One region of the Paenibacillus sp. FSL R5-0914 genome, then DNA from elsewhere that is predicted to be linked to it. Evidence: riboswitches for the same ligand, from Rfam matches in the RefSeq annotation. Region 1 holds a riboswitch; the other holds the start of a gene.

What was found. A riboswitch is a leader RNA that binds a small molecule or an ion and turns the genes downstream of it on or off. The one in region 1 is predicted to bind thiamine pyrophosphate.
Region 2: another riboswitch for thiamine pyrophosphate. It lies ahead of MKX60_RS01830 (ABC transporter substrate-binding protein); the one in region 1 lies ahead of MKX60_RS17840 (ABC transporter ATP-binding protein).

The regions. Positions count from the first base shown of each region.
Region 1 covers NZ_JBBORH010000002.1:386,528-390,956, reverse strand. The annotation lists gene MKX60_RS17855 (amino acid ABC transporter ATP-binding protein) at 1-265, opposite strand, end outside; gene MKX60_RS17850 (amino acid ABC transporter permease) at 280-948, opposite strand; gene MKX60_RS17845 (amino acid ABC transporter substrate-binding protein) at 1,000-1,836, opposite strand; TPP riboswitch at 2,060-2,163, shown strand; gene MKX60_RS17840 (ABC transporter ATP-binding protein) at 2,431-3,126, shown strand; gene MKX60_RS17835 (ABC transporter permease) at 3,107-3,880, shown strand; gene MKX60_RS17830 (ABC transporter substrate-binding protein) at 3,877-4,429, shown strand, end outside.
Region 2 covers NZ_JBBORH010000001.1:435,428-439,856, forward strand. The annotation lists gene MKX60_RS01825 (hypothetical protein) at 1-1,389, shown strand, start outside; TPP riboswitch at 1,539-1,649, shown strand; gene MKX60_RS01830 (ABC transporter substrate-binding protein) at 1,810-2,859, shown strand; gene MKX60_RS01835 (thiamine-binding protein) at 3,124-3,417, shown strand; gene MKX60_RS01840 (ABC transporter permease) at 3,414-4,175, shown strand; gene MKX60_RS01845 (ABC transporter ATP-binding protein) at 4,192-4,429, shown strand, end outside.

The sequences.
Region 1 (4,429 bases):
AGACCATCCCTGTTTTTTGGCGTAATGCCAAAATGGACTTCTGGGGGATTTTCTTGTTATCCGTGAAATTAATTTTAATATCACTGAGCGATAAGCTTCCTTTATCAGGGACTTCAAGCAGATTAAAGCAGCGTAAAAGCGTTGTTTTGCCTGAACCCGATGGGCCAATAATGACCAGTACCTTGCCATGTTCCATTTCGAGATCAATGCCCTTTAATACCTGCAGCTCACCGAAGGATTTATGCAAATTAAGTATTTCAATCATAATTGTCTCCCCCTTTAGCTCGCAGAGTAACGACTCAGTCGTTTCTCCAAGTAATTTTGCAGTGCTGATAACACTGAGCAGAATAGTAAATAGAACAATCCTGCTTCGCAATAGATCAGCAGTGGCTCATAGGAGGTGGAAGCAACCTGCTGTGCTGTTCTGAACATCTCCGTATAGGTAATGGTCGCTGCCAGTGAAGTGTCTTTGACCAAGCTAATAAAGGAATTCGATAACGGCGGTACAGAAACACGGGCAGCTTGTGGCAGTATAACGCGGCGCAGTGCCTGGGTACGAGTCATCCCAACGGAGAAGGCCGCTTCCCACTGACCTTTATGTATAGACAGGATAGCAGCACGTATAATTTCTGATGAATAAGCCCCTACACTAAGCGTAAATCCAATGGTTGCGGCTATGAAAGGGTCGAGCACGATTCCAACTGCCGGCAAACCATAGAAAATAATAAACAGTTGTACCAACAAAGGGGTTCCACGAATGACCCATACATAAAAGCGAGCGATCAGCTTCGGAAGTACCCACGGGGAGAGACGAGCTAGTGCAGTCAATATCGCTAAGATCAGTCCCAGTGCAAATGATATCAATGCCAAAGGAATGGTAAAAGCCACCCCAGCTTTTAGCAGGGGTAGCAGTGAATCTAAGAAAATTTGTATTTTGCGGTCATCCATTTTTAGACATCCTTTTTTGGTTCCAAGCTGGTTAGCTTCTGAAACCTTGTATTATTTTGAAACGTCAGCACCAAAGTATTTCTCAGAAATCTTTAAGTATGTGCCATCGCTCTTCATTTCAACAATTGCATCACTAACTGCTTTTACCAACTCATCGTTGCCTTTTAAGAAAACAGCTGCGCTTTGCGAACCGTCAGGAATCTCATCTACCACTTTAATTTTCACATCAGGCTTTTGCTTTTTCAGGTCCAGATAAGACAAACCATCATTTACAGTCGCATCAATACGGCCTGAGGTCAATAGGTCCATCGCTTGATTGAACCCGTCTGTAGCAACGATTTCAGCACCGTTCTCACGGGCGATATCGGACAGGTTACTGGTTAGAGATTGTCCAGCTTTTTTACCCTTAAGATCTGCAAATGTTTTGATATCCTCATTGTTTTCACTCACTATCAATACCGCTTTAGATACGATATACGGTTCAGAAAAATCATATTTCACTTTACGATCTTCATTAATGGATACTTCGTTAAAAATAACATCAAAACGCTTGGCATCCATCCCAGCAAAAATACCGTCCCACTGTGTCTCAAAAAATTCTGGTTCAACACCGAGGCGCTTCGCTACTTCCTCAGCAATTTCTACGTCAAAGCCGGTCAGTTTCCCCGAAGCGTCATGATAAGTAAAGGGTGCATACGTCCCTTCTGTTCCTATACGCAATTTGCCGCTAGCTTTAACAGCTTCCAGACTGTTTTGCGCAGTGGCTGTATTTCCACCATTCGTTCCAGCTGAAGAATTTTTAGAAGTATCGGTATTCGAATTATTGCCGCAGGCCGCTACAAACACCACGGTTAACGCCAATAGAATAGTTAAACTTAGTTTTTTCATTATTAATTCCCCTCTCTTTACCCGGAATTCATCCGGTAAATTGTATACTACACTGGCTGCTGTTTACCGTCAATGGTTTTTTCCGATTATATACATCGGAATTGTAATATTAGGTAAATCTCTACCCTTATATTACCCATTCTTAGAATAATCCTTCACAAGATCCTCTCTTTACATCTCAGAAAGATATGGTATATTTATTAACAAATTAAATATGGACCTGTTATTTCACTAGGGGAGTCGGCCGACTGAGACGGAGCTTCAAGCTCCGGACCCTTGGAACCTGATCTGGATCATACCAGCGGAGGGAAGTGGAGCAGAATTTTCATCCCATGCATTTTTAGTGTTCCTATGCTGAATGAACTTTTTGACCCATTTATTTCCCACCGGAAATGAATGGGTCTTTATTTGTTTACAATCAATCACAAAACTTAAGCGTAGGCTTCCGAAGCAAATTTTGTACGATGCTTTCCAAGAAGCCAACGCTCACAAAACTTTTTAGGAGGTTCGACCATCACGACAATCCTATCCATTCAAGGCTTAACCTACTCCTTTCCGGAATCAGAACAACCCCCTGTATTCGCAGATCTATCCATGGATATCAGGCAAGGTGAGTTTGTTTCTGTCATTGGGGTTAGCGGATGCGGAAAAAGTACGCTTTTCAAAACTATAGCAGGATTGCTCGAACCCACTCATGGGAAAATAATAATTCATTCGAACTCGTCATCCTCTACTCGCTTAGGTCAGATCGCATACATGCCTCAGCAGGATTTGCTGCTGCCTTGGAGAACCGTGCTCGACAACTGTCTTTTGCCCTGGGAGATTAAACCAAGGTTTAGTAAACAACAGACGATCTCTCACATTCGGGAAATGCTGTCACGCTTCGGTTTGGCCGATGTAGAGAGGGCTTATCCCCATGAGCTATCGGGTGGCATGAAACAGCGAGTCGCATTTCTACGAACGCTTGTAGCTGGCGGCGGGGCCGGTCTTATGCTGCTAGATGAGCCATTTGGAGCGCTCGACGCTATGAGCAAACGTGAGATACACCGTTGGCTGTTGGAGCTTTGGGATGAGCTGGATCAAACAGTGATGCTCATCACCCATGATCTAGAGGAAGCGCTGTTACTAAGCGATCGGATTTATTTATTGTCTGGAGGCATGCATAGCGAATTACAGGAGATCGTCGTTGATTTACCGAGGCCAAGACATTACAAGATGAACTATGAACCCCGGTTTATAGCGTTACGGGAAGAGTTGGAGCGGAGACTGTATGCATCCCATACCTTTTAAAAAATATTTAAACAATTACGGCCCCTTCATTCTACTGCTATTGTTCATTCTTGTGATCTGGGAATCAGCTGTTCGTCTTCACTTGATTCCAGCCTTTATCCTACCTGCACCTTCTTCAATAGGTATCGCATTGATCGAACACAGGCAATTACTCAGACCGCATTTAATGGCGACACTGCAGGAAATATTGGTAGGTTTTGTTCTCTCGGTTATCTGTGGTTCACTGCTGGGCACCGGAATGTTCTTATTTCGCCCCCTTGAAAAGGCCATCTATCCGTTCCTTATTATCAGTCAGACGATCCCGTTAATCGCGCTATCCCCCATTTTTATTATGTGGTTCGGGTATACGCTGTGGAGCAAAGTGGCTGTTGTGTTTCTAACTGCTTTTTTTCCAGTCGTTGTGAGTACATATGACGGACTTCGTACAAGTGGTCCAGCCTACAAAGACTTATTGTTAACATTTGGCGCAAACCGCTGGCAACTGCTTGCTAAAACCCAAATCCCGCTGGCGCTGCCCTCTTTTTTCTCAGGACTAAAGCTATCCATTGTGTACTGCGTGATTGGAGCAACCATCGGCGAATGGCTCGGCGGCAGCAAAGGACTCGGTTACTTTAGCAGAAGGATGGCCGGAAATATGCAAAGTGCCGAAATGTTCGCCGCTGTATTTCTGTTGTCCGCGCTCGGTGTAGTGTTGTTTCTGATGATAGCTCTGCTCGAACCATTATTTTTAAAGAAAAGAGGATCTAAGCAATGAATGATTTTAATTTCCAAAGAAAATGGCTTATTCCCGTATTTCTCATATGTTCACTCCTAATCTTCACCAGCTGCGGAAAAGCATCCAATGTAAGTAGTCCTCCTGCTAATTCATCTAATAACGAAATTAAACAAACGCACAAGCTGACGATTATGCTCGATTGGTATCCCAATGCCGTTCACTCTTTTTTATATGCTGCTGAGCAGAATGGTTATTTCCAAGAGGAAGGTCTGGACGTAGAGATCCAAATGCCCGCAGACAGCAATGACGCACTGAAACTTGTAGCAGCGAATCAAATCGATTTAGCGCTTAGCTATCAACCTCAGGTGCTCATGGCACGCAGTGAGAACATTCCAGTACGTTCGATTGCTGCGATTGTGAGGCATCCGCTTAATCATTTAATGGTACCTCAGGCTGGTGACATTCATAGTCCAAAAGACCTCACAGGTAAACAGATTGGGTATTCTTCCATTCCTCTTTATGAAGCCATGATTCGTACGATGATCCAAAACGATGGGGGTGACCCTAAGGCCAGCAAATTAATAGACG
Region 2 (4,429 bases), on a different contig from region 1:
TCAATAAAAAAGGGCGATTCTAAGAAGCTTATCCAACAATTGCAGGATGATGGCTTCACACGTTTTTTTCTGGATAATAAAGAGTTAGAAAATGCCTATTACGGAGAAGATCACTGTGTTTCCCATGAACGGATGGAGCGCACCTATTTACCGTTTGCTGCACACATTCTTTTTCCACGCAAGAAGGACGTAGACTCTTTCTGCCGCTTTTCCAGAGTCAATAATCTGGACTGTATTCTAGAGATTCCTCAGCAGTCTATATTTTTTAAAATTCTTTCGACGGATATATTCATATGTCCTTTTCAGCTTGGATTTGTGACGATACGTGTCCAGCTTGAGGGGGATTCGATTCCCTTTAGTATTGCACTGGAATTCGCGGACCGCTTCCGGACGCTTGAGAATACCTTCGTACAGGATGACTACACCTATATCCATTGCGGGGAACAGACCTATGAGATGGTAGAGGATTTTGTCTTCCGAAATCTGGTGGATGGACTGGAGCCTTTTCTGGATCACTCGGATATCAATGGGGCTTATTTCGAGACCCTTCCCTTTTTCGTAGATGAAAGAATGCAGGTGCAAGCCTTTTATGGCTTTCAAAGTGAAGGAGATTCTGATGAGATTAGTATAAATATGCGCTATCGCGCCTCTCAGCTTGATGGAATTGATCTGAACGGGAAGCCCTATGCCAGTGCCAGCGATCCAGCGTATATTGCGAACTACTGTCATGAGCATTCCTATAATCGATGGGGCCCAGACTCGTATTATATGATGAATGAGCAGACCTTTTGCTGTCTAACCCGAGCTGAACCAAAGATCGCCGTTAGCCTCGCCAACCAGATGTACGGGCAATATTATTACGGATTTCTACTCAATATTTTCCACAAAATCGTTCTGCTAAAGCTGGCAAATATGCATTCCCGACTACGCATAAACCACGATTATGATGAGATCGATAATTTAATCTACTCGATTAATAAATTCTCGGCAAAGTTCTATTTCTTGGAGCTGATTTCACAGTCGCAAGGACGGGAGATTTTTCTTCAGCTGCGTAAAGTATACGGGAACGACGCTCTGTTCGAGGAAGTAAAAGAAACCTTGACTGACCTTTTTCAGTATCAAGATAAGTTCCAGTCGAAGCGCCGGGATAATCTGCTGATGATCCTCACTGTATTTACGGTGGTAAGTGGGATTTATGGCATGAATCAAGTCATTGACGATCTGGATGGAAAGATTCAATGGAGTAAGATGGTTAGCTATTCCCCCTTTGAGTTTCTTGCTCTTTTCGTGATTATGAGCGGGATAATGATCAGTGTTGTCCTTACGCTAGGTGCTCTGGTTACTGAGCTTAAGCGGCGTCATCGCAAGAAACATAAAGATCTGGATTAATGAAAACGGACGGAGAGATTTGAAAAATTTAGGAGCATGCTACTAGACATTCCGAGAACAGCCGTCTATAATACACCGTATGCAAGCATAAACGCCTTCAGCGTCCTTATAAAGACGATTAGCGTTTAAGCGAGAAATACCCGTTAACTTCATAGAACCAGGGGTGCTGGAATTGGCCGGCTGAGATTGTATCCCACAAGATACTGACCCTTATACCTGATCTGGATAATGCCAGCGTAGGAATCGCCAATTGGTTTTGGTCCCTGTGACCTTTACTAACCTTGCGCCAAGCCAGCGTCCCGATCACTCGGGGCGCTTTTTTTGTGTAGATCACAAAAGATGTAGAAGAAATGTACATACTACACTTTATGGTTCATGTTGGATGACGGGATCTGGCAACCTTAAAGGAGAGAAGAAGACATGCAAGTCAAAAAAGTACTTATGCTTAGCCTCACCTGTATGCTCATTCTTGCGATTGCCGGATGCGGCAGCAACAATGGGAATACAGCCGGAAACAAAGGAAATGCTGCGGAATCGAATGCAGCGACCGGATCAAATGCTCCAAAAGAGCTTACCAAAGTTAAGGTTGCACTGGATTGGACACCGAATACGAACCACACCGGTCTATACGTAGCCAAGGATCTTGGTTATTACGCGGAAGAAGGTCTGGATGTAGAAATCGTTCAACCTGGCGCAGCGGGTTCTGATACTATGGTTACCTCTGGCGAAGCTGCTTTTGGAATCAGCGCTCAGGAAGGATTGACTCTAGCTCGTCTACAAGGCGTTCCCCTTGTCTCGATTGCAGCCATTATTCAGCATAATACTTCGGGATTCGCCGCTCCAGTGGATCGCAATATTAAATCACCAAAAGATTTTGAGGGTAAAACTTACGGAGGTTGGGGCTCTCCCGCTGAGGAAGCAGCCATGAAGGCGATCATGGACCCTGTTGGTGGCGATGTGAAAAAGGTGAAGCTAATCAGTATTGGTGAAGCTGACTATTTTACTGCAGTCAAACGTGACATTGATTTCGCTTGGATCTTCTACGCTTGGACCGGTATTGAAGCCGAACTGCGTGGTGAGCCTCTGGATATGCTCTACTTGAAGGATTATGCGCCTCAGCTCGATTATTACACACCTGTGCTGACCACGAGTGAGAAGCAGATTTCTGAGAATCCAGATTTGGTGAAAGCTTTCCTGAAAGCCACATCGAAGGGTTATCAATATGCGATTGATCATCCAGAAGAGGCTGCCGCTACATTATCCAAGGCTGTGCCTGACCTTGATGCCGAGCTTGTCCTAGCTAGCCAAAAATGGCTTAGCCCGAAATATAAGGACGACGCCCCACGCTGGGGAGAGCAAAAAACCGAGGTCTGGCAGAATTACGGCGACTGGATGTATGATTTGAAGCTGCTGGACAAACCGCTGGATGCAGCTAGTGCATTCACGAATGATTTTTTACCGGCGGAGTAAATAACAATTATAAATGAATCACTTCGTTATCAAAGTTGGCTTTTTGAACTTACCTATTTCAATGAGAGTTCAAAAAGTCGACTTTCAGAACCAAGAAGGTTGAACGTTACTTGAGGAAGGAGGAACGGAGCGTAGTGATGTGCTACGTGAGTACCGGACTTCCCAAGTTCGTTCAAGATTCGACGTCGAATCTGCTTCCTGAAAACACTTCGTTATCAAAATTGACTTTTTGAGGTTACTTATACAATGAGAGGATTGATTATTGTGGCTAACACATTATTAAGCATTCAAGTAATTCCTAAGACTCCAAACAATGAGGACTCCATCCCATACGTAGATAAAGCGATTGAAGTTATTCAAAAATCCGGCGTTAAACATCAGGTGAATCCACTGGAAACTACTATGGAAGGTGAACTGAGCGAGCTCCTGGAGGTTGTACGTCAAATGCAGGAGGCGCTGATCGAAGCAGGTAGTCCAAGCGTGATCTCCCAAATCAAAATCGCTCATAATCCTAACGGAATCAGCATGGATAAATTGACGGAGAAATATCGGCCGTGAGATCGACCTGGAAGCTAATATGGCCGCCCCTTGTGGCGGTCGTCTTCTTTTTAACCGTATGGCAGTTATCTGTTTCTCTATTCCATATCGAATCCTGGATTCTGCCGAGTCCTGCTGATATTGCTCGCGAATCCACCAGTAATGCCTCAGGTCTCTGGGCTCATACGATGGCTACGCTCCGACTCACATTAATCGGTTTTCCTATTGGTACAGGTGTAGGCTTGATCGTCGCTCTACTTTTGCATCTTTTACCTTGGGCTAGACGGGCTTTTTATCCACTCATTATTCTGAGTCAAAATGTTCCCTCTATCGCACTCGGACCACTGCTTATCATCTGGTTTGGCTTCGGTCTTTTGCCCAAAATCGTGCTGATTACACTGGTATGCTTCTTCCCGGTAGCTGTCGCTGCAATGGGCGGCTTGTCTCAAAGTGATCAGGTCATGATGAATTATATGAAAATGGCTGGCGCAAGCAAGTGGCAAATCTTCACCAAGCTGGAGCTTCCGTCTTCTATCCCGGCACTATTTTCCGGTGTGAAAATATCTGCTACTTATGCGGTTATGGGAGCCGTGGTCGCTGAGTGGATTGGCGCGGATAAAGGGATTGGCTATTATATGCTGCTGCAAAAATCGGCTTACCGTACGGATCGGATGTTTGTCGCTATTGTTATTATTGTGCTCCTTAGTCTTGTGCTTTTTGCGATTATCGCCTTGCTCGAAAAATGGTTAGTTCGCTGGAAACCGCGCCGTAACTCATAGAAAGGAAGATGCCTGTATGTCTCAAGCGACGCAAATAGAGCAAAGAACAACTGAAAACATAAGCTCTCCTGAAGCTCATACTGCACCACCTGCTCTTGAAGTAAGCGGCATCTCCAAGTCCTTCACCCATCGTCGCCGCGAGACGAACGTGCTTAACAACGTCTCTCTTAAGGTAGAGCAGCAAGAGTTCGTTTCGATCGTCGGTCCTTCCGGCTGCGGAAAAAGCACCTTATTCCATATGATCGGCGGACTAG